2 regions of the Streptomyces fungicidicus genome follow, and region 1 is predicted to be linked to the other one. Evidence: riboswitches for the same ligand, from Rfam matches in the RefSeq annotation. Region 1 holds a riboswitch; the other holds the start of a gene.
The links. Region 1 has a riboswitch for thiamine pyrophosphate ahead of CNQ36_RS28385 (thiamine ABC transporter substrate-binding protein). Riboswitches for the same ligand answer to the same signal wherever they lie in the genome.
Positions count from the first base shown of each region.

Region 2: it holds a riboswitch for thiamine pyrophosphate, as region 1 does, so the genes downstream of both, thiO (glycine oxidase ThiO) here and CNQ36_RS28385 (thiamine ABC transporter substrate-binding protein) in region 1, are expected to answer to the same signal.

Region 1 covers NZ_CP023407.1:6,276,939-6,288,680, forward strand. Annotated here, with positions in the region: gene whiG (RNA polymerase sigma factor WhiG) at 1-99, shown strand, start outside; gene CNQ36_RS28345 (TetR/AcrR family transcriptional regulator) at 212-769, shown strand; gene CNQ36_RS28350 (M23 family metallopeptidase) at 869-1,489, opposite strand; gene rpsB (30S ribosomal protein S2) at 1,752-2,690, shown strand; gene tsf (translation elongation factor Ts) at 2,847-3,683, shown strand; gene pyrH (UMP kinase) at 3,874-4,629, shown strand; gene frr (ribosome recycling factor) at 4,750-5,307, shown strand; gene CNQ36_RS28375 (phosphatidate cytidylyltransferase) at 5,307-6,434, shown strand; gene CNQ36_RS34850 (hypothetical protein) at 6,532-6,708, shown strand; gene rlmN (dual-specificity RNA methyltransferase RlmN) at 6,847-7,953, shown strand; TPP riboswitch at 7,978-8,083, shown strand; gene CNQ36_RS28385 (thiamine ABC transporter substrate-binding protein) at 8,165-9,253, shown strand; gene CNQ36_RS28390 (ABC transporter permease) at 9,229-10,902, shown strand; gene CNQ36_RS28395 (ABC transporter ATP-binding protein) at 10,903-11,742, shown strand, end outside.
Region 2 covers NZ_CP023407.1:2,075,809-2,087,550, reverse strand. Annotated here, with positions in the region: gene CNQ36_RS09475 (deoxyribonuclease IV) at 1-70, opposite strand, end outside; gene pknB (Stk1 family PASTA domain-containing Ser/Thr kinase) at 105-2,033, opposite strand; gene CNQ36_RS09465 (thiazole synthase) at 2,255-3,049, opposite strand; gene thiS (sulfur carrier protein ThiS) at 3,052-3,252, opposite strand; gene thiO (glycine oxidase ThiO) at 3,249-4,415, opposite strand; TPP riboswitch at 4,413-4,524, opposite strand; gene CNQ36_RS09450 (avidin-fold protein) at 4,567-4,914, shown strand; gene CNQ36_RS09445 (NAD(P)/FAD-dependent oxidoreductase) at 4,955-6,196, shown strand; gene CNQ36_RS09440 (Rv2175c family DNA-binding protein) at 6,273-6,638, shown strand; gene thiE (thiamine phosphate synthase) at 6,859-7,536, shown strand; gene metF (methylenetetrahydrofolate reductase [NAD(P)H]) at 7,646-8,569, shown strand; gene CNQ36_RS09425 (SCO2102 family sporulation regulator) at 8,626-9,582, shown strand; gene CNQ36_RS09420 (phytoene desaturase family protein) at 9,589-11,085, opposite strand; gene CNQ36_RS09415 (TetR/AcrR family transcriptional regulator) at 11,508-11,742, opposite strand, start outside.

The DNA.
Region 1 (11,742 bases):
ATCGGCAACGTACTGGGCGTGACGGAGAGCAGGGTCAGCCAGATCCACACCAAGTCGGTGCTCCAGCTGCGCGCGAAGCTGGCCGGTTTCGGCCGCTGAGCCCCACTGAGCCCGGCGGCGGCCGGGCGGCGGCCGGGCGGGCCCATCCTCTGGCCGCGAGGGGCGGGGCGTCCGTAAAGTGGAGGACGTGCCAAGGATTCGAGCGGCCTCCGTGGCCGAGCACCGGTCGATGCAGCGAGCCGCCCTGCTGGACGCGGCACGCTCCCTGCTGTCCGAGGGCGGTACGGAGGCGCTGACCTTCCCGGCCCTCGCCGAGCGCACCGGTCTCGCGCGTTCCTCCGTGTACGAGTACTTCCGCTCGCGGGCCGCCGTCGTCGAGGAGCTGTGCGAGGTCGACTTCCCCGTCTGGGCGGCGGAGGTGGAGGTGGCCATGGCCGCCGCCCGCGAGCCCGAGGGCAAGATCGAGGCGTACGTCCGCAAGCAGCTGGAACTGGTCGGGGACCGCCGGCACCGGGCCGTGGTCGCCATCTCCGCGAGCGAGCTCGACGCCGGCGCACGGGAGAAGATCCGCGCGGCCCACGGCGGACTCGTCGCGATGATCGTCGAGGCCCTTGCCGACCTGGGCCACACCGAGCCCCGCCTCGCGGCGATGCTGCTCCAGGGAGTGGTCGACGCGGCCGTACGCCGTATCGAGCTCGGTGCGGCGGAACACCCCGACGCCATCACGGAAGCGGCCGTCTCGATGGCCCTCCGAGGCGTACGGGGTTGACGGTGCCACCCACCGACGGAACCCAGGGCGCGGCCCTGCGGCCGGTTCCCAGCACCGGGCCCGGCACCCCGCACTGGCCACTGAGGGCGGTGCCGGGTTTCAGTTCGGTACCGGTACGCCGAGTACCGGCAGCAGTCTTGGCGGGGGGCCGCGCAGCAGCCACGGGGGGAGCAGGGTGAGCGGGTCGAGGTAGGAGTCGGCCCGCAGCAGGCCCCAGTGGACGCAGGGGGCCGCGCAGTGGAAGCCCGTCGCGGCCACCGTGCCGACCGGCTCGCCCGCAGTCACCTCGTCGCCCTCCGCCACCGACGCGTCGACCGGCTCGTAGGTGGTGCGCAGCGGGGGATCTCCCGTGCCGTCGAGCTCCACCGAGACCACACCCCTTCCGGCCACCCGTCCGGCGAACGAGACCCTGCCCGCGGCCACCGCCCGTACCGGCGTCCCCGGAGCCGCCGCCAGGTCCACGCCCCGATGCCCGCGCCCGTACACCGTCGCCGGCGGCTCCCAGCCGCGCAGCACCCGCGGCCGTACCCCCACCGGCCAGGCCCGGCCGACCGCCGGTGTGCCCGCGTCCCCGGCCACCGGGGCCACCGCCGCAGGCCCCGCCGGGCCCGACGGCGGCGGGGCGAGCAGCGCCGCCGGGGTCAGGACCACCGGAAGGACCAGTCGGGCACACGCTCTCGTGAATGCACTCGTTCGTATGTCGGAGAGCCTTCCGGACATCCGCGATCACGGCCCGGACCTGTGGACCGGCGTCCGGTTGTGGACGACGGCGTCACCCGGCACCCCGCCGGGTCCCGTACACTTCTGGTGGCGACCCGGGCCACCGGGTCGACTTCGCACGCCCCGACATCGGGACCGGTCACGACCGGAACCCCGAGGTCAGCGCCCCTCGGTCCTCTGTGGCAACGGCGCGTTGCGGGCGTCAGGCGCGAAAGCCGTCCGGCTTCCGCGGCATAACCGAGAAATTCAAGGAGATACGGCCATGGCCGTCGTCACGATGCGGGAGCTGCTGGAGAGCGGCGTCCACTTCGGTCACCAGACCCGTCGTTGGAACCCGAAGATGAAGCGCTTCATCTTCACGGAGCGCAACGGCATCTACATCATCGACCTGCTCCAGTCGCTGTCGTACATCGACCGCGCCTACGAGTTCGTCAAGGAGACCGTGGCCCACGGCGGCACGGTCATGTTCGTCGGCACGAAGAAGCAGGCGCAGGAGGCCATCGCGGAGCAGGCCACCCGCGTCGGCATGCCCTTCGTCAACCAGCGCTGGCTGGGCGGCATGCTCACCAACTTCTCGACCGTCTACAAGCGTCTGCAGCGCCTCAAGGAGCTCGAGCAGATCGACTTCGAGGACGTGGCCGCCTCCGGCCTCACCAAGAAGGAGCTGCTGGTCCTCTCCCGCGAGAAGGCCAAGCTGGAGAAGACCCTCGGCGGTATCCGCGAGATGCAGAAGGTGCCCAGCGCCGTCTGGATCGTGGACACCAAGAAGGAGCACATCGCGGTCGGTGAGGCCCGGAAGCTCAACATCCCGGTCGTCGCCATCCTCGACACCAACTGCGACCCCGACGAGGTCGACTACAAGATCCCGGGCAACGACGACGCGATCCGCTCCGTCACCCTGCTCACCCGTGTGATCGCCGACGCCGTCGCCGAGGGCCTGATGTCCCGCTCCGGTGCCGCCGAGGCCGGCAAGGGCGAGAAGGCCGCGGGCGAGCCGCTGGCCGAGTGGGAGCGCGACCTGCTCGCGGGCGAGAAGAAGGCCGAGGAGGCCGCTCCGGCCGCCGCCGAGGCCGAGAAGCCGGCTGAGGCCGAGAAGCCGGCCGAGGCCCCCGCCGCCGAGGCCGCGCCCGAGGCCGAGGCCGCGCCCGAGGCCGAAGCCGCGCCCGAGGCTGCCCCGGCCGCCGAGGCCGAGCAGGCCTGACCGCCCCGTCAGAGCCGATGACGGCGGGAGCGGTGACATGACATCCGCTCCCGCCGTTCACCCGTAGGTCAGCGGCGAGTCGGGCACCCGCCCCTCGTGCAGGTCCCGACCCGCGGATCTCCGAACCTCCAGACTTCGAGAAAGATTCACAGACTCATGGCGAACTACACCGCCGCCGACGTCAAGAAGCTCCGGGAGCTCACCGGCGCCGGCATGATGGACTGCAAGAAGGCGCTGGACGAGGCCGAGGGCAACGTCGACAAGGCCGTCGAGGCGCTCCGCATCAAGGGCCAGAAGGGCGTCGCCAAGCGCGAGGGCCGCTCCGCCGAGAACGGCGCCGTGGTCTCGATCATCGCCGGCGACAACGCCTCCGGCGTCCTCGTCGAGCTGAAGTGCGAGACGGACTTCGTCGCCAAGGGCGAGAAGTTCCAGGCCGTGGCCACCGCCATCGCCGAGCACGTCGCCAAGACCTCCCCGGCCGACATCGAGGCCCTGCTCGCCTCCGAGATCGAGGCCGGCAAGACCGTCCAGGCCTTCGTGGACGAGGCCAACGCCAACCTCGGCGAGAAGATCGTCCTGGACCGCTTCGCCCAGTTCGCCGACGGCTACGTGACGGCGTACATGCACCGCACGATGCCCGACCTGCCCCCGCAGATCGGTGTGCTCGTCGAGCTGGACAAGCCGAACGCGGAGATCGCCAAGGGCGTCGCCCAGCACATCGCCGCCTTCGCGCCGAAGTACCTCTCCAAGGAGGACGTGCCGGCCGAGGTCGTCGAGTCCGAGCGCCGCGTCGCCGAGGAGACCACCCGCGCCGAGGGCAAGCCCGAGGCCGCCCTGCCGAAGATCGTCGAGGGTCGCCTCAACGGCTTCTTCAAGGACGCCACCCTGCTCGGCCAGCCCTACGCGCTGGACAACAAGAAGTCCGTCCAGAAGGTCCTGGACGAGGCCGGTGTCACCCTGAAGCGCTTCACGCGCATCAAGGTCGGCATCTGAGTCCGTACCGCGACGGGCGCGCGACCCCGATAGGGTCGACAGCAGCCGTTCGGCTACGCGTCCACGCACGCGCGCGTGCCGGACGACAGCAGATCTGACGAGGAGGCCATTGCCGCATGGGATGCGAAGCACACCCCACCGGCAATGGCCTTCTTCGCATGTGCAACACGTGAAAGAGGCGGGATCCCCGATGACCAAGGCTGAGAAGAGCGACGACGGCAAAGTGCGCGGCCGGTTTCTGCTGAAGCTGTCCGGAGAGGCCTTCTCCGGTGGCGGCGGCCTCGGCGTCGACCCCGATGTGGTGCACGCCATCGCGCGTGAGATCGCGGCAGTCGTACGGGACGGCGCGGAGATCGCGATCGTCATCGGCGGCGGCAACTTCTTCCGCGGCGCCGAACTCCAGGTGCGCGGCATGGACCGCGCCCGCTCCGACTACATGGGCATGCTCGGCACCGTGATGAACTGCCTCGCCCTCCAGGACTTCCTGGAGAAGGAGGGCGTCGACTGCCGGGTGCAGACGGCCATCACCATGGGGCAGGTCGCCGAGCCCTACATCCCGCTGCGCGCCGTGCGCCACCTGGAGAAGGGCCGCGTGGTCATCTTCGGCGCCGGTATGGGCATGCCGTACTTCTCCACCGACACCACCGCCGCCCAGCGCGCCCTGGAGATCGACGCCGAGGCGCTGCTCATGGGCAAGAACGGCGTGGACGGCGTCTACGACTCCGACCCGAAGACCAACCCGGACGCCGTGAAGTTCGACGCGCTCGGCTACGGCGAGGTCATCACCCGGGACCTGAAGGTCGCCGACGCCACGGCCGTCACCCTCTGCCGTGACAACAGCCTCCCGATCGTCGTCTTCGAGCTGCTGAAGGAGGGCAATATCGCCCGCGCCGTCAAGGGTGAGAAGATCGGCACGCTGGTGGGGGACCAAGCCGGCCGCAACTGACCGGGGGATGGACAATGTCCTGCCGGTCGGGAACCGTGCAGGAAGAAGACGCGACGCAGCCGGCCGTCGCCCCGACGGGGAACCACGGCCGGGCCTACTCAAGACACGCAGGAGCAAGTGGTGATCGAAGAGACCCTCCTCGAAGCCGAGGAGAAGATGGAGAAGGCCGTCGTGGTCGCCAAGGAGGACTTCGCCGCGATCCGCACCGGCCGTGCGCACCCGGCGATGTTCAACAAGATCGTGGCTGACTACTACGGCGCGCCGACGCCGATCAACCAGCTGGCCTCGTTCTCCGTGCCCGAGCCGCGCATGGCCGTGGTGACGCCGTTCGACAAGAGCGCGCTGCGCAACATCGAGCAGGCCATCCGCGACTCCGACCTGGGCGTCAACCCGAGCAACGACGGCAACATCATCCGGGTGGTGTTCCCCGAGCTCACCGAGGAGCGCCGTCGCGACTACATCAAGGTCGCCAAGGCCAAGGCCGAGGACGCCAAGGTCTCGATCCGCTCCGTGCGCCGCAAGGCCAAGGACGCCATCGACAAGATGATCAAGGATGGCGAGGTCGGCGAGGACGAGGGCCGCCGTGCGGAGAAGGAGCTCGACGACACCACCGCGAAGTACGTCGCCCAGGTGGACGAGCTCCTGAAGCACAAGGAAGCGGAACTGCTCGAAGTCTGATGAACGACTCTTCCTGGGGGACGCCGCAGACCGGGTACTGGGGGCCGCCGTCCGACCACGCGCCCGGCCGGGCGGCCGCTCCGGCGGGGCACGCGTACGATGCGCACAACGCGCCGCAGACGCGTCCCATGCCCATCGTGCCCGACGTACCCGAACACGGCGGAAACCAGGATGCGGACCGGGGGACCGCTCTGCTGAGCGGCCCCCTGTTCCGAGACGAGCCGACGCGGGCCCGCCCCCTCCCGGGGGAGGTGCCGCAGAATCCGGAGCCCATGCCCGACGCGCCGCAGCCGGCCCCCGCACCGCAGAAGAAGACCGCGGGGCGCGATCTCGGCGCGGCGATAGGCGTCGGCGTCGGACTCGGCGCGGTGATCGTCGCCTCGCTCTTCGTCGTCAAGGCGGTCTTCGTCGGCGTGGTCGCCCTCGCCGTGGTGGTCGGCCTGTGGGAGCTGACGTCGCGGCTGCAGGAGCGCAAGGGCATCAAGGCGCCCCTGGTCCCGCTCGCGCTGGGCGGTGCGGCCATGGTCGCCGCCGGGTACGCATGGGAGACCGAGGGCGCGTGGATCGCCATGGCGCTCACCACGCTGGCCGTGCTCGTCTGGCGCATGACGGCGTCCCCCGAGAACTATCTGAGGGACGTCACGGCCGGCGTCTTCGCGGTGTTCTACGTCCCGTTCCTGGCGACGTTCGTCGCGATGATGCTCACCGCCGACGACGGCGCCTGGCGCGTCCTCACCTTCCTGCTGCTGACGGTGGTCAGCGACACGGGCGCGTACGCGGTCGGCTGGCGCTTCGGCACGCACAAGCTCGCGCCGCGCATCAGCCCCGGCAAGACCCGCGAGGGCCTGCTGGGCGCGGTGGCCTTCGCGATGGTCGCCGGCGCGCTGTGCATGCAGTTCCTGATCGACGACGGCGTCTGGTGGCAGGGCCTGCTGCTGGGCCTCGCGGTCGCGGCCAGCGCCACGCTCGGCGACCTCGGCGAGTCCATGATCAAACGCGATCTGGGCATCAAGGACATGGGCACACTGCTCCCGGGCCACGGCGGCATCATGGACCGCCTGGACTCACTGCTGCCCACGGCGCCCGTGGTGTGGCTGCTGCTGGTGCTGTTCGTCGGGTCGGGATGACCGGCACTCGCCTCCCGAACTGCCTCCGCCCGCTCCGGGCGGAGGCAGTTCGTCTTCACGGCGACGGGTGATCCAAAACGTCCAGGAGAGTGCCGCCATGGCGCGTGCGCGGCGGGGAGACGACGGCAGATATCACGGTGACCTGCCCTGTGCGTACTGCGGTGCGCTGCTCGACCAGAAGGGCCGGCGCAGGGTCCGCCGCTACTGCGGCCCGGGGCACCGCAGCAAGAAGTACTTCGGCACGGTCGTCGGGCTGATCACCGCCCTGTTCTGACCCGCGGGGACGACCCGCGCTGACCCGTGACACCGGGCCGTCGCCGGGCCGCCGGACCTGCGCAGGCGTAGCGCACGTCACGCCCCTCGACGAGGGCGGGCCGGTCCACCCGAGTCGATCTGCGACACTGGTACAGCCATGCCTAAGCCCGGAGAACTCACCTTTGTCGCGCCGCGCGGAGCCAAGAAGCCGCCGCGGCACCTTGCCGACCTCACGCCCGCCGAGCGCAAGGAGGCGGTCGTCGCGGCCGGTGAGAAGCCGTTTCGCGCCAAGCAGCTGTCGCAGCACTACTTCGCGCGGTACGCGCACGACCCGGAGCTGTGGACGGACATCCCCGCCGGCTCCCGCGGCAAGCTCCAGGAGGCGCTGCTTCCGGAGCTGATGACGGTCGTGCGTCATCTGTCGACCGATCAGGGCACCACCCGCAAGACGCTGTGGAAGCTGTTCGACGGGACGCTCGTCGAGTCGGTGCTCATGCGGTATCCGGACCGGGTGACGATGTGCATCAGCTCGCAGGCCGGATGCGGCATGAACTGCCCGTTCTGCGCCACCGGGCAGGCCGGGCTGGACCGGAACCTGTCGACGGCCGAGATCGTGCACCAGATCGTCGACGGGATGCGGGCGCTCCGGGACGGCGAGGTGCCCGGCGGCCCCGCGCGGCTCAGCAACATCGTGTTCATGGGCATGGGGGAGCCGCTCGCCAACTACAACCGGGTCGTGGGCGCCATCCGGCGGCTCACCGACCCCGAGCCCGACGGGCTCGGGCTGTCCCAGCGCGGGATCACCGTGTCCACGGTCGGGCTCGTGCCGGCCATCCACCGGTTCTCCGACGAGGGCTTCAAGTGCCGGCTCGCCATCTCGCTGCACGCCCCCGACGACGAGCTGCGCGACACCCTCGTCCCCGTGAACACGCGGTGGAAGGTGCGCGAGGTGCTCGACGCGGGCTTCGAGTACGCGGCCAGGTCCGGGCGGCGCCTGTCCATCGAGTACGCGCTCATCCGGGACATCAACGACCAGGCCTGGCGCGGTGACCGGCTCGGCCGGATGCTCAAGGGCCGGCCCGTGCACGTCAACCTCATCCCGCTCAACCCCACGCCCGGCTCCAAGTGGACCGCCTCCCGGCCCGAGGACGAGAAGGCGTTCGTGGAGGCGATCGCCGCGCACGGTGTGCCGGTGACGATCCGGGACACCCGTGGCCAGGAGATCGACGGGGCGTGCGGCCAGCTCGCCGCGAGCGAACGGTAAGGTGACCCGAGTAAGCACATCTTCATATTCCGACAGGGGAGCGCCACAGCGCTGAGAGTGCGGCACCGGCCGCAGACCCTCCGAACCTGGCCCAGGTCATTCTGGGTAGGGAGATCGGTCATCACTCGAGCTGTTTGCGCCCTGCCCGGGGCCCCGTCCAGGGGTTTCGGGCAGGGCCGCGTCTCTTCCTGGTCACTCCAGGAGGAATCAAGTGGGCATCACCAAGAAGGTCACGGTCCTGGCCGTCGGGCTGGGGCTGGTCACGCTGTCCGCGTGCGGGTCGTCCGGCGACGGCGACGCGGGCGGCGACGGCGGCGGGTCCAGGACGGTGACCCTCGTCAGCCACAACTCGTGGGCCGTGTCCAAGGACGTGGTCGCCGCCTTCGAGAAGCAGTCCGGCTACCAGCTCAAGGTCCTTGAGGACGGCGACGCCGGGCAGGCCGTCAACAAGGCGATCCTGACCAAGGACAACCCCCAGGGCGACGTCTTCTTCGGCGTCGACAACACCCTGCTGTCCCGCGCGCTCGACAACGGGCTGTTCCAGCCGTACGAGGCGAAGGGCTCCGACCTGGTCCTCGACGAGTACCGCGCGGACCAGGACAAGCACCGGGTCACCCCCGTCGACAGCGGTGACGTCTGCGTCAACTACGACAAGGCGTGGTTCGACGAGCACGGCCTGACCCCGCCGAAGTCCCTCGACGACCTGGTCCAGCCCGAGTACAAGGACCTCCTTGTCACGGAGAACGCCTCCACCTCCTCGCCGGGCCTGGGCTTCCTCCTCGGCACCGCCGCGAAGTACGGCGACGAGGGATGGCAGGACTACTGGAAGAAGCTCAAGGCCAACGGCGTGAAGGTGGTCGACGGCTGGGAGCAGGCCTACAACGAGGAGTTCTCCGGCTCGGCCGGCGGCAAGAAGGCCAAGGCGGACCGGCCGCTGGTGGTGTCCTACGCCTCGTCGCCGCCCGCCGAGGTCATCTACGCGGACCCGAAGCCGGCGACCGCGCCGACCGGCGTCGCCGAGGGCACCTGCTTCCGCCAGGTCGAGTACGCGGGGCTGCTGAGCAACGCCGCGAACCCGGAGGGCGGCAAGGCCCTGCTCGACTTCCTGCTCACCAAGCGGTTCCAGGACGACATGCCGCTCAACATGTTCGTGTATCCGGTGCGCGAGGACGCCCAGGTGCCCGAGGAGTTCACGAAGTTCGGGCCGCAGGCGAAGAGTCCGCAGACCATGGACCCGGCGAGGATCGCCGACAACCGTGACCAGTGGGTCAAGGCATGGACCTCGCTCGTACTGAAGTGAGCCGGGCCGCGGCGAGGCGGCGCGGGAACGCGGCGCGGCTCGGCCTGATGGCCGTGCCCGTCGCGTTCTTCGCCGTCTTCTTCGCCTATCCCGTCACCGCGATCGTCGCCCGGGGGCTGAAGGCCGACGGGACCTGGCACCTCGGGCGGATCGGGGACGTGCTCGCGCAGTCCGACGTCCGGCATGTCCTGTGGTTCACCACCTGGCAGGCCGCCGTCTCCACCGCCCTCACCCTGCTGATCGCCCTGCCCGGCGCGTATGTCTTCGCCCGCTTCGAGTTTCCCGGCAAGCAGGTGCTGCGGGCCGCGGTCACCGTGCCGTTCGTGCTGCCGACGGTCGTCGTCGGTACGGCGTTCATGGCGCTCGTCGGACGCGGCGGACTCCTCGACGACCTGTGGGGCGTACGGCTGGACACCACGGTGTGGGCCATCCTGCTCGCGCACGTCTTCTTCAACTACGCCGTCGTCGTCCGCACGGTGGGCGGACTGTGGTCGCAGCTCGACCCGCGTCAGGAGGAGGCCGCGCGGATGCTCGGGGCGTCACGGTTCGCGGCCTGGCGGACCGTCACGCTGCCCGCGCTGGCACCCGCCGTGGCCGCCGCCGCGCTGATGGTCTTCCTGTTCACCTTCACCTCCTTCGGCGTGGTGCAGATCCTCGGCGGGCCCGCCTTCTCCACCCTCGAAGTGGAGATCTACCGCCAGACCTCAGAGATCTTCGACCTCTCCACGGCCGCCGTCCTTACGATGATCCAGTTCGTCGCCGTCGGCGCGATCCTCGCCCTGCACGCCTGGACCGTACGGCGGCGGGAGACCGCGCTGCGGCTGGTGGACGCCTCGGTGACCGCGCGCCGGCCGCGCGGCGCGGGGCAGTGGACGCTGCTCGGCGCAGTCGTCGCCACCGTCGCCGTCCTGCTCCTGCTCCCGCTCGGGGTGCTGGTTCAGCGGTCCTTCGGCACCGCCGGCCTCGGCTACTACCGGGCGCTGGCCGAGGACGACGGGGGAGTGTTCCTCGCCGCGCCGATCGAGGCGGTCGGCAACTCGCTGCGGTACGCCGTCGCCGCCACCGTCATCGCCGTGCTGATCGGCGGTCTCGCCGCCGTCGCGCTGACCCGGCGGGACGCGGGGCGGCTGGTGCGCGGCTTCGACGCGCTGCTGATGCTGCCGCTCGGGGTGTCCGCGGTGACGGTCGGCTTCGGATTCCTGATCGCCCTGGACGAGCCGCCGCTGGATCTGCGCGCCTCCTGGATCCTGGTCCCGCTCGCACAGGCACTGGTCGGCGTGCCCTTCGTCGTACGGACCATGCTGCCCGTGCTGCGGGCCGTGGACGCACGGCTGCGGGAGGCGGCGGCGGTGCTCGGGGCGTCGCCGTGGCGGGCGTGGCGGGAGGTGGACCTGCCGATGGTGCGGCGGGCGCTGCTGGTCGCGGCCGGGTTCGCCTTCGCGGTGTCGCTCGGGGAGTTCGGGGCGACGGTGTTCATCGCGCGGCCGGAGAACCCGACGCTGCCGGTGGCCGTGGCGCGGCTGCTGGGGCGGCCCGGGGACCTCAACTACGGCCAGGCGATGGCCCTGTCGACGATTCTGATGATCGTGTGCGCGGTGGCGCTGCTGGTGCTCGAGCGGCTGCGGACCGACCGGACCGGGGAGTTCTAGATGCTGCTGAGCCTGGAAGCCGCGACCGTCCGCTTCGGCGGGCGGGCGGTGCTGGACGCCGTCGGCCTGGGGGTCGCCGAGCACGAGATCGTGTGTGTGCTCGGGCCCAGCGGCAGCGGCAAGTCGACGCTGCTGCGGGCGGTCGCCGGGCTGCAGCCCCTCGACTCCGGGCGGATCCGGCTCGACGGACAGGACCAGTCGGGCGTGCCCGCGCACCGGCGCGGGGTCGGGCTGATGTTCCAGGACCACCAGCTCTTCCCGCAACGGGACGTGGGCGGCAACGTGGCCTTCGGACTGCGCATGCACGGCGCCTCCCGCGGCGAACAGTCCGATCGCGTGCGGGAGTTGCTGGAACTCGTGGGACTGCCGGGGGCCGCCGGACGGGCCGTCTCGGCGCTGTCCGGCGGTGAACAGCAGCGCGTGGCGCTCGCCCGCGCCCTCGCGCCCCGTCCCCGGCTGCTGATGCTCGACGAGCCGCTCGGCCAGCTCGACCGGTCGCTGCGGGAACGTCTGGTCGTCGAACTGCGGGAGCTGTTCGGCAGGCTGGGCACGACCGTGCTCGCCGTGACGCACGACCAGGGCGAGGCGTTCGCGCTGGCCGACCGGGTGGTGGTGATGCGGGACGGGCGGATCGCCCAGTCCGGCACGCCGCTCGAGGTGTGGCAGCGTCCGGCCGACGCCTTCGTGGCACGTTTCCTCGGCTTCGAGAACGTCGTCGAGGCGACGGTCGCGGACGGGGTCGCCGTGACCCCCTGGGGCAAGGTGCCGGTACCGGAGGGAGCCCCGCAGGGCACCCGGACGCTGCTCGTCCGGCCCGGTGGCGTCCGCCTGGTCCCGGCC
Region 2 (11,742 bases), 4.2 Mb from region 1:
GCAGGCCGCCGGCCACCGGGACATGGCCGCCGACCGGGTTGCGGGCGGGGCCGGACAGGTGACTCTTCACCCGTCAAGGGTGTCATGAGCGCCGGGGCGGTCCGTCAGCGGATCTCGATGGTGATCGTCGAACCCCTGGGCGCGGTGTCCCCGCCGTCCACGGACTGGCTCCGGACGGTGTCGCCGAACAGGCCGAGCAGTCCGCGGTCCTCCTTCACCCGGAACCCGGCGCCCTCCAGCCGCGACCTGGCGTCGTCGACGCTGTCGCCGACCACGTCCGGCACCTCGACCATCTCCGGGCCCTTGGACAGCGTCAGCGTCACGGTGTCGCCCTCGGCGACCTGACGGCCCTCGCCCGGGTTCTGCCGGGCCACCTGGCCGGCATCGTGCTCGGAGTTGACCCGCTCGGGGGCGATCTTCACCTTGAGGCCGGCCTCCTCCAGCCCGGCGCGGGCGTCCGCCAGGTCGTCGCCGGTCACATCGGGCACGTCCACCGGGCTGCCCTTGCTCACGGTCAGCGCCACCGCCGAGCCCGCGCGGACCTTGGTGCCCTTGCCGGGCTTCGTGGAGATCACCGAGCCCCGGGGCACGCCGTCGCTGAACTCACGGGTGACCATGCCGGGCTCCAGGCCCTCGTCCTTCAGCACGTCCCGCGCCCTGTCCAGCGGGTAGCCGTCGAGGTCGGGCAGCCGCACGGTCTCCGGACCCTTGGAGAGGGTCAGCGCCACCGGGTCGTGGCTGCGGATGCGGGCCCCCGCCTTCGGATCGGTGCTGATCACCGTGCCCCGCTCGACCGTGTCGCTGAACGCCTCGTTCACCTCGCCCACGTCCAGCCCGGCCGTCGCCAGCCGGTCCCGGGCCTCCTTCTCGGTCTTCGCCAGCAGCGGCGGGACCTTGGTGAACTGGCCGGAGTTGATGTACCAGATGCCCGTGCCGACGCCCAGCGCCAGGAGCACGGCCACGACGACGGCCATCGGGCCGCGCCGCAGCCCCGTCCGGCGCCGGGGCGGCAGCGGCGGCGGCGACTGCAGACGGCTGGTGTGCTGCGGGGAGCCCGCGCCCTCGCCCTCCTCGTCGACGGGCAGCGGGCGCGGCACCGTCAGCGCGCGAGGGATGACGCTCGTGCGGTCCTCCGCGTTGTCGTGCTCCGACGTCAGCGCCTGCGGCGGCACCGCGTCGAGCTGCTCCGCGGTGAGCCGGGCGCGCCCCGCGCGGACCTGGGCGAGCAGCGCCACCGCGTCCTGCGGGCGGATCGCGGGGTTGCGGGCGGTCGCCGACGCGACCAGCTCGTCCAGTTCGTACGCCATGCCGGGCACGGCGGCCGACGGGGCCGGCACGTCCTCGTGGAGATGCTTGTAGAGCACGATCGCGGGGGAGTCGCCGTCGTGCGGCTTCTCGCCGGTCAGCATCTCGTACAGCAGGATGCCGCAGGCGTAGACGTCCACGCGGGGGTCGGCGATGCCGTTCTCGATCTGCTCCGGGGCCAGGTACGAGACCGTGCCCAGCACGGTGCCCGTCGTGTTCGTCACCGTGTCCACGGCGCGGACCAGACCGAAGTCGGCGACCTTGACCCGGCCGTCGTCCCCGATCAGCACGTTCTCGGGCTTCATGTCCCGGTGCACGAAGCCCGCCCGGTGCGCGGCGCCGAGCGCGGCGAGCACCGGCTCCAGGATGTCCAGCGCGGCCCGCGGCTGGAGCGCGCCGCGCTCGCGCAGCACGTCGCGCAGGGTGCAGCCGGCGATGTACTCCATCGCCAGATAGACGTACGTCCCCTCGGTGCCCTGGTCGAAGACCTGCACCACGTTCGGGTGGGCCAGACGGGCGACGGACTTCGCCTCGCGGATGAAGCGCTCGACGAACGAGCGGTCCGCGGCGAGGGAGGGGTGCATCACCTTGAGCGCGAGGACGCGGTCCAGACGGGTGTCCACGGCCCGGTAGACCGTGGCCATACCGCCGACCGCGATCCGCGCCTCGACGCGATACCGGCCGTCGAGCACCTGCCCGACCAGGGGGTCCTGAAGGGTCGTATCCACGCAGCGAGTCTACGAGCCCGCGCCGACACTCCCGCCCCCTTCCGCCCCCGTTGGAGCGGACCTGTGACGCGCGTTACCCAACGCAGCTACGCAGCCGCAGCTGCGGGCAGTCGTGCCGCCTGGGCGGCACGGGTGGGCGCTGGGGGTACCCCCTCTGGGGGAGGCACCCGGCAAGCGCCGGCCGGCGAAACCCAGCCCCGCCCAGCCAAGGCACCCCCCGCCTAGAACGCAGGCCGCTCCGGATCCAGCTCCGCCAAGCCCTCCGCAGGAGACGACGCCGAGGCGAACCACCGCCGCGGAATCCGCCCCGCCCGCCGCGCCAGCCGCCCCGCCTCCACCGCACCACGCATCGCGGAAGCCATCAGCACGGGTTCCCGCGCCCGCGTCACCGCCGACGCCAGCATCACCCCCGCACACCCCAGCTCCATCGCCAGCGCCACGTCCGACGCCGTCCCCGCCCCCGCGTCCAGGATCACCGGCACCCCCGCCCGCTCCACGATCAACTCGAAGTTGTGCGGGTTGCGGATCCCCAGCCCCGACCCGATCGGCGACCCCAGCGGCATCACCGCCGCACACCCCACCTCCTCCAGCTTGCGCGCCAGCACCGGATCGTCGTTGGTGTACGGCAGCACCGTGAACCCGTCGTCGACCAGCGTCTCCGCCGCGTCCAGCAGCTCCACCGGATCGGGCAGCAGGGTCCGCTCGTCGGCGATGACCTCCAGCTTGACCAGATCGGTGCCGAGCGCCTCCCGGGCGAGCCGCGCGGTGAGGACGGCCTCACCGGCGGTGAAGCACCCCGCCGTGTTCGGCAGCACCCGGACGCCCAGCTTCTCCAGGACCGACAGCACGGACCCGTGCACCGACGGGTCCACCCGCCGCATCGCGACGGTCGTCAGCTCGGTCCCGGACGCCACGAGCGCCCGCTCCAGCACATCGAGGCTGGGCGCCCCGCCGGTGCCCATGATCAGGCGGGACGTGTAGGACGTACCGCCGAGGAGGAACGGATCGTCGGCCATGGTCAGCCTCCCTGGACGGCGGTCAGCACTTCCACGCGGTCACCCTCGGAGAGGGCGGTGGCGGACCACTGCGCGCGCGGGACGACGGTTTCGTTGAGGGCGGCGGCGACCCCCGAGGGCGCCGCGGTGAGCGACCTCACCACGAGGTCGAGAGCGGTGCCGGGCGCGTACTCCCGACGCTCCCCGTTGACCGAGACGTTCATGCGGGCTGCTCCGTGCGGACGGCGGCGCCGAAGCGCCGGGGGGTGAACGGGCGGGCCACTTCAGGGAGTGCGCCGGTGGTCAGGACGTGCGCCATGACGTCGCCGGTGACCGGGGTCAGCAGGACCCCGTTGCGGTAGTGGCCGGTGGCCAGCAGCAGCCCGTCCAGCGCGGTCGGGCCGAGCAGCGGCGCGTTGTCGGGGGAGCCGGGGCGCAGTCCCGCCGTGGTCTCGGTCAGCGGCAGCTCGGTGATGCCGGGGGCGAGTTCGTGGGCGTCGCGCAGCAGCTCGTACACGCCGCCCGCGGTGACCGTGGTGTCCCAGCCCATCTCCTCGCTGGTCGCCCCGATCACCAGCTCCCCGTTCTCGCGCGGCACCAGGTAGACGTGGCTGCCGCGCACCACGGCCCGCACCGTCCGGTTCAGGAAGGGGCCGTGCCGCGCGGGCATCGTCAGCCGCACCACCTGCCCCTTCACGGGACGCACGGGCGGCAGCACGTCCGCGGGGACGCCCGCGAGGCGCCCGCTGAGGCTGCCCGCCGCGAGCACCACCTGCCCGGCGTCCAGCCCGGTGCCGTCGGAGGTGACGACGCCCGTCGCCCGGTCCCCGGTGACGACGAGCCGCTCGGCCCGCGTGCGGTGGACGGTCACGCCGGCGCGCTCGCAGGCGGTCAGCAGTGCGGCCGCCAGCCGCCGCGGATCGATCTGGTGGTCGCCGTCCACCCGCAGCCCGCCCCGCACACCGGGCGCGAGCATCGGCTCCAGCCGCCGGCACTCCCGGCCCGACAGCCACTGCGAATCCAGCCCCGACCGCTGCTGCAGCGCGTGCAGCTCCCGCAGCAGGGCGCGGTCGTCGGCGTCCAGCGCCACGGCGAGCGTGCCGCAGCCCCGGTAGCCGAGGTCCCGGCCGGTCAGCTCGGTCAGCTCGGCGGCGAAGTCCGGATACCGCCGCGCGGAGGCGAGGTTCAGGCCGAGCAGGTCCTCCTCGCCGTGGTGCAGTTCGGTGACGGCGGCCAGCATCCCGGCGGCCACCCGGGCGGCGCCGCCGCCCGGCTCGGGGTCCGCCAGTGCCGTGGCGAGACCGCGCTGCGCGGCCCGCCAGGCCGTGACCAGACCGATGATCCCGCCCCCGACGACGAGGACGTCCGGCGTACGCGTGGGCGACATGGGCGTCCAGCCCCTCCCTTCGCCGGCATGACCCGGATCAGGTTCGTACGGTCGGAGGCCGCCAGCCTCCCTCTCAGCCCGGTGCGTCCGGGCTCCCGCGAGTGCTTGTACGTTGGCCACCCTAGCAACGCGTTCGAAAGGGAGACCCCGCGTGGCACGATCGCTCGACGGACTCGTCCTCGCCCCCGTGGCCGACCAGGCTCCGGGCCAGGTCGGGACCCGTACCCGGTTCGCCTACCACCAGCGGGACGGCGAGGTGTGGGCCGAGTACGCGGGCGGCGACGTCGTACGCGGGTACCTGGTGGGCACCCGTACGGAGGACCGGCTGGACTTCCGGTACGTGCAGCTCAAGCAGGACGGCACGACCTCCTCGGGGCACTGCGTGTCGACGGTCGTGGACCTGCCCGACGGGCGGGTCCGGCTGGAGGAGAGCTGGGAGTGGGAGTCGCAGCGGGGCAGCGGGACGAGCGTGGTGGAACAGCTGCCGGGGCTCGGATGACCGGCCGACTGACGGCCTGTCGGATGTCTGGGGTGATCAGGTGAGCGAGCGGACGCGGCAACCGGGACGGCCCGAGCCGCGGCGGGTGGTGGTCGCGGGCGCGGGCATGGCCGGCGTGCAGACCGCGGTCGCCCTGCGCGATCAGGGTTTCACCGGCACCGTGACCCTGATCGGCGCGGAGCCCCACCAGCCCTACGACAGGCCGCCGTTGTCCAAGGCGGTACTGCTCGGCAAGGCCGAGGACTCCGCCTTCGACGTCGACTTCGAGGAACTCGGCATCGAACTGCGGCTCGGCTGCGAGGTGCTCGGGCTGCGCCCCGGGGACCACGAACTGGACACCGGGGCCGGGCCGGTCCCGTACGACGTGCTGGTGGTCGCCACCGGCGCGGAACCGGTGCGGCTGCCGGGCACCGAGGGCGTGCCCGGCGTCCATCTGCTGCGCACCCTGGACGACGCCGAACGGCTGCGGCCGGTGCTCGCGCGGCAGCACGACGTCGTGGTGGTCGGCGCCGGCTGGATCGGCGCGGAGTTCGCCACCGCGGCCCGCGAGGCGGGCTGCGCGGTCACCGTCGTGGAGGCCGAGGAGCGCCCGCTGACCGGCACGCTGCCCGCCGAGGTGGCCGCCCCGATGGCCGCCTGGTACGCCGAGGCCGGTGTCGGGCTGCGCACACGGGCGCGCGTGGCGCGTGTCGAGCCCGGAGCGGTGGTGCTGGACGACGGCTCGCGGCTGCCCGCGGGCGCCGTGGTCGTCGGCATCGGCGCCCGGCCCGCCACCGCCTGGCTGGCGGGCTCCGGGCTCGCGCTCGGCGCGCACGGCGAGGTCCTCGCCGACCGGCGTCTGGCGACCTCCGCGCCGGATGTGTACGCGGTCGGCGACTGCGCGTCCTTCCCGTCCGGGCGCTACGGCGAGCGGCTCCTCGTCCACCACTGGGACAACGCGCTGCAGGGGCCCCGCACGGTCGCGGCGAACATCCTCGGCGCGCCCGCCGGGCGGGCACCGGCGGTCTACGACCCGGTGCCGTACTTCTGGTCCGAGCAGTTCGGGCGCTTCGTGCAGTACGCGGGGCACCACGCGCACGCCGACCGGACCGTGTGGCGCGGGGACCCCGCCGAGTCGTCCTGGAGCATCTGCTGGCTGCGGGGGTCCCGCCTGGTGGCGCTGCTGGCGGTGGGGCGGCCCCGGGACCTGGCGCAGGGACGCCGGCTGATCGAGGCGGGCACGGCACTGGACCCGGAGCTGCTCGCGGACCCGGCGCGTCCGCTGAAGTCGGCGACCGTGTGAGGTTCGGGCGCGGCGCGTCCGCCCAGGTGGGCGGGGCCGACTTCCTCCTGTCAGTGGCAGGTGGCAGGCTTGTCCCGTGACCGAGATTGACGCAAAGATCGATGCTCTCGTCCCCGCATGGCTCACCCTCCCCGAGATCGCCGAGGAGTTCGGCATCGAGGTGACGCGTGTCCGGCAGCTGGTCAAGGAGGGCCAGCTCATCGCCGTACGCCGAGGTGAGAACCGCGCACTGCACGTCCCCGCCGCCTTCATCGACGGGGACAAGATCGTCAAGGGCCTGACCGGCACCCTGACGCTCCTGCGGGACGACGGCTTCACGGACGAGGAAATGCTGGAGTGGCTGTTCACCCCCGACCCCTCGCTGCCGGGCACCCCTGCCCAGGCGCTGAGCGAGAACCGTGGCACGGAGGTGAAGCGCCGGGCCCAGGCGCTCGCGGTCTGACCCGCACCCGGCCGGGCGACGCGCCGGGGTGACGCCCGCCGGGCCCGCTCCGGGAGCCTCCCGGAGCGGGCCCGGACGGACCCGTGCGCACCGGGCGCCGGGGGCCTCTCGCGGGCGCCGGCGCGGCGGCATAGGGTCCGTTGCGGTGTGCGCTCCGCCCGTGACCGTCGCGAGCGCCCGCCGGGTCCGTACGCCGTCCACACCCCCGGGGGTCACCCGCATGCCCGACACCACCGCCGCCGACACCGCCCGTGCCCGGCTCGCCGACGCGCGGGTGTACCTGTGCACCGACGCCCGCAGGCGGCAGGGCGACCTCGCGGAGTTCCTGGACGCGGTCCTGGCCGGCGGGGTCGACATCGTGCAGCTGCGGGACAAGGGCATGGAGGCCGGCGAGGAGCTGGAGCACCTGGCCGTCCTCGCTGACGCCTGCGCCCGGCACGGCAGGCTGCTCGCGGTCAACGACCGCGCGGACGTCGCCCACGCCGCCGGCGCCGACGTCCTCCACCTGGGCCAGGGCGACCTCCCCGTCCCCGCCGCCCGCGCCCTGCTGGGCGACGGCGTCCTGATCGGCCGCTCCACCCACGCGGAGTCCGAGGCCGCCGCCGCGGCCGTCCAGCCGGGCGTGGACTACTTCTGCACCGGCCCCTGCTGGCCCACCCCCACCAAGCCCGGCCGCCACGCCCCCGGCCTCGACCTCGTCCGGTACACCGCGGCCCTCGCTCCCGAACGCCCCTGGTTCGCCATCGGCGGCATCGACCTCGGCAACCTCGACGAGGTGCTGGACGCCGGCGCCCGCCGGGTCGTCGTCGTACGGGCCCTCACGGAGGCGGACGACCCGGGCGCGGTGGCGGCCGAGTTCGCGAAGCGGCTGCGGCAGGCGGAGCCCGTCCGCGCCTGAGGGGACCCGCCCGTCCCCGATTGTCCAAGGGGTGGACAGTGAACCGGCAATCCGGGCAAATCCCCTCGGTCCGGTTGGGTGACCGCCCGCCCCTGGCTAACCTGCCGGTATGGCCCTCGGAACCGCATCCACCAGGACTGATCGCGCGCGCACCGTGCGTGACATCCTCGCCGCCGGCAAGAAGACGTACTCCTTCGAGTTCTCGGCGCCGAAAACTCCCAAGGGCGAGCGGAACCTGTGGAGTGCGCTGCGCAGGGTCGAGGCGGTCGCGCCGGACTTCGTCTCCGTGACCTACGGCGCGGGCGGTTCCACCCGGGCCGGCACGGTCAGGGAGACCGAGCAGATCGTCGCCGACACCACCCTCACCCCGGTGGCCCACCTCACCGCGGTCGACCACTCCATCGCCGAGCTGCGCAACATCATCGGCCAGTACGCCGACGCCGGGATCCGCAACATGCTCGCCGTGCGCGGCGACCCGCCCGGCGACCCGATGGGCGACTGGGTGGCGCACCCGCAGGGGCTGACCTACGCCGCCGAACTCGTCCGCCTCATCAAGGAGTCGGGCGACTTCTGCGTCGGCGTCGCCGCCTTCCCCGAGATGCACCCGCGCTCGGCCGACTGGGACACCGACGTCTCCCACTTCGTCGACAAGTGCCGGGCAGGCGCCGACTACGCGATCACCCAGATGTTCTTCCAGCCCGAGTCCTATCTGCGGCTGCGTGACCGAGTCGACGCCGCGGGCTGCGCGACCCCGGTGATTCCCGAGGTCATGCCCGTGACCAGCGTGAAGATGCTGGAGAGGTTGCCAAAGCTCAGTAACGCCTCGTTCCCGGAGGCCCTCAAAGAGCGGATCCTCACAGCGAAGGACGATCCGGCGGCGGTACGCTCCATCGGTATCGAGTTCGCCACGGAGTTCTGTGCCCGGCTGCTGGCCGAGGGAGTGCCCGGACTGCACTTCATCACGCTCAACAACTCCACGGCGACTCTGGAAATCTACGAGAACCTGGGCCTGCACCACCCGCCGCGGGCCTAGACCGGTCGCACGGATTTACGACACACTGCGTAGCGGCCACTGGGAGAGGGGCGTACATGGGCTGGACGGTCCTCTACATCGCGTTCGGTATCGTCGCGCTGTGGTTGCTCGGTGAGGTGCTGCTGCAGTACAAGGCGCGGCTGCGCTGGCGGCTGCTCGCCTTCGCCGGGTTCCTCGGCGTCGTGCTCGGTGTGCTGATCCCGTCCGTGCCCGTCATCGGGCTGGGCGCCGCCGCCTTCGCGATCGGCCAGACCTACGTCACCCTGTCGTTCCGCCGCGGCTTCGCGGCCGGCTGGGCGGTCAACGCGCCGCTGCTGGCCGCCGCCACGGGCCACCGCGGCGAACGCGGGCGCAAGGACCCCGCCCTGGAGGTCTCCGGCCCCGAGACGCCCACCGGCCACGGCGACGAGGGCGACGGCCACCGCGAGCGGGCCGGATACACCGCGGACGACGACTACGACCGCGACGACGTCTTCACCCCCGCCGCGCGCCCCGACCAGATGGCCGCCGCCGAGACCACCGCCGTCTACGAACCGCAGCCCATGCCCGACGACACCGGCTCCTACGGCGTCTACGGCGACACCGGGTACGCGGCCCCGTCCCAGGACCAGTACGCGGGGGCCGCACAGGCCGCCGACCAGAACTACGCCTACGACTACTCCGGTTACGGCCAGCAGCAGGGCTACGACACCACGGGCCAGCAGCAGTACGCCGCGTACTCCGACCCGTACATCGGCAACACGGCCTATGGCGACACCTCGTACGACACGGGCTACGCCGACCAGCAGCAGTACGCCCAGCAGGGCTACACCCAGGACCCCTACGCCGGCTCCTACGGCGGGGAGACCCCGGCGGGCGGCCTCTGGGTCCCGCAGCAGCGCAGCGCCGACGACACGTACGGCGGTGAGCTCCCGCCGGAGCAGCAGTACCCGTACCAGGGCGACGGACAGTCCCACGGCAGCGGCCAGGGCCAGGGTCAGGGCAACGGGTACGACGAGCAGTACCGCTTCTGACCGCGGTCACTGCGAGCCGCGGAACTCCGGCCCCTCCACGATCAGCCCGGCGACCAGCGCCCCCGACATCCCGGCGTGCGGCAGCCCGCCGCCGGGGTGGGACCAGCCGCCGACCGTGAACAGCCCCGGCAGCGCCGTGCCGTTGGACGGGTGCAGCAGCCGCCCGCCCGCCGCGGCCAGCGCCGGCGCCGGCACCGCGCCGCCCTCCGCACCCGTCTCCCCGGCGATGTCGGCCGGGGTGCGCACCTCGTGCCGGACCAGCCGGCCGCGCAGGTCCGGTACCGCCCGCCCGGCGGCGGTGATCAGGGTCTCGGCGTACGCGTCCCAGGGACCCTCGGCCCCCGCCGGCACCACCGACGTGACCGTGACCGCCTCGTGGCCGGCGTCCGGGACCAGCGCCGGGTCGTCCGGCCGCAGGACCGTCACCGTGGGCCGGGCCGGCAGGCCCCCGGCGGCGCCGAACAGCGACTCCAGCTCCGCCGCCCGGTCCTCGGTGTGCACGACCGTACGGTGCGCGGTCCCCTCCGGACGCCCGCCCCGCAGCGCCAGCAGCACCGTCAGCCGGCTCGCCGCCCCCCGCTGGGCCGGAACCCCGCCGTCGCCGCGCGGCCGCGTCCCCCGGGCCAGCCGGTCCAGCACCCCGGGAGCCACCCCGGCGACCACCAGGTCGGCCTCCGCCACCGAACCGTCGGCGAGCTTCAGCCCCGCCGCCCGGCCGTCCTTCTCCAGGACCCCGACGGCCTCCGCGCCGAAGTGGAACTCCACCCGGCGGGCCAGGCACCGCTCGTACACCGCCCGCGCCAGCTCCCGCATGCCGCCCCGCACGTACCAGGTGCCGAAGGCGTGCTCCATGTACGGCAGCACCGCCGCGCTCGCCGGGGTCCGCCGGGGATCGAGGCCGTACGCCAGCGCGTGGCTCTCCAGCAGGGCGGTGAGCCGGGGATCGCGCAGCTCCCACGCGCCGACCTCGGCGAGCGTGCCCGCCGTGCGCGTGCGCAGCAGCTTCCGGTGGGGGACCGCCGGGTACGGCTCACGCTCCGCCAGCACCTGCCAGTTGGGCCACAGCGGCTCCTCGAGGAGCGGCCGCCGCGACCGGTCCCAGGCCTCCCGGGCCCGCACCAGGAAGTCCCCCCAGCGCCGGGCGGCGGCCGGCCCGAGACCGTCCTCCAGCGCCGAGACGACGCCCGCGCGGGAGGTGTTCGGCAGCGACACGCGTGTGCCGTCCGGGAACACGTGCCGCGACGACGGATCGACCTGGACCAGCTCGACGCACTCCTCCAGCGGCTCCCGGCCCGTCTTCAGGAACAGGTCGCGGTAGACCGCGGGCAGCGGCAGCAGGCCCGGCCCGGTGTCGAAGGAGAACCCGTCGCGCTCCACACGGCGCAGCGCGCCGCCGTACGTCTCCGTCCGCTCGTACACCGCCACCCGGTGGCCCGCGACGGCCAGCCGGGCGGCGGCCGCCAGCGCGCCCATCCCGGCGCCGATCACCGCAATCCGTGCCATGCCAGGGACTTTATCCGCCGCCGCACGCGGCCCGTCCCCGAGTACCCGCGCCCCCGCGCCGGGCACCAGCCGGCGGCAGCGGCCCGTGGGCGGCGGCACGCAGCCCTGAGTATCCGTACCTAGAGGCCGACTTGAGTACGGGCACGGATGGGCGCCGACCTGCGGGAACGAGAGAGTGGAGACCACGGAGAGGGGCTCGGCTCCCGGAACCGGCGGCACGGGGCGCCGGAACGGCGCGGGCCCGCGATCCGCTCCTTCCGCCGGCCCGGTCGGCGGGAGCGAGGCACGGGGGAACCCGGGGGACGACCGTGAGGGGTTCCGCGGGGGGACGTACGGGGGAGCACGTAAGGCGCCGGTCCGCCGGTGGCCCGCGGGGGACGCGGCCACCGTCGGACCGGCGCCTTACGTGTGCCGTGGAGGGCTCAGCGGTGGCCGGCGACCCGTCCCTGCAGCAGCCGGGACAGCGCCGCGTGCACGTCGTCGAGGGAGCGCTCCGGCTGGAAGGACTGCCAGTCCAGCGCGGCCACCAGCACCATGCCGACGAGCGCCGCCGCCGTCAGCGGGACGTCGATCTCCTCGCTGAGCTCGCCGTCGGCCACGCCCTCGCGCAGCACGCCCTCGACCACCGCCACAGCCTGCTGCCGCACCACCATCAGG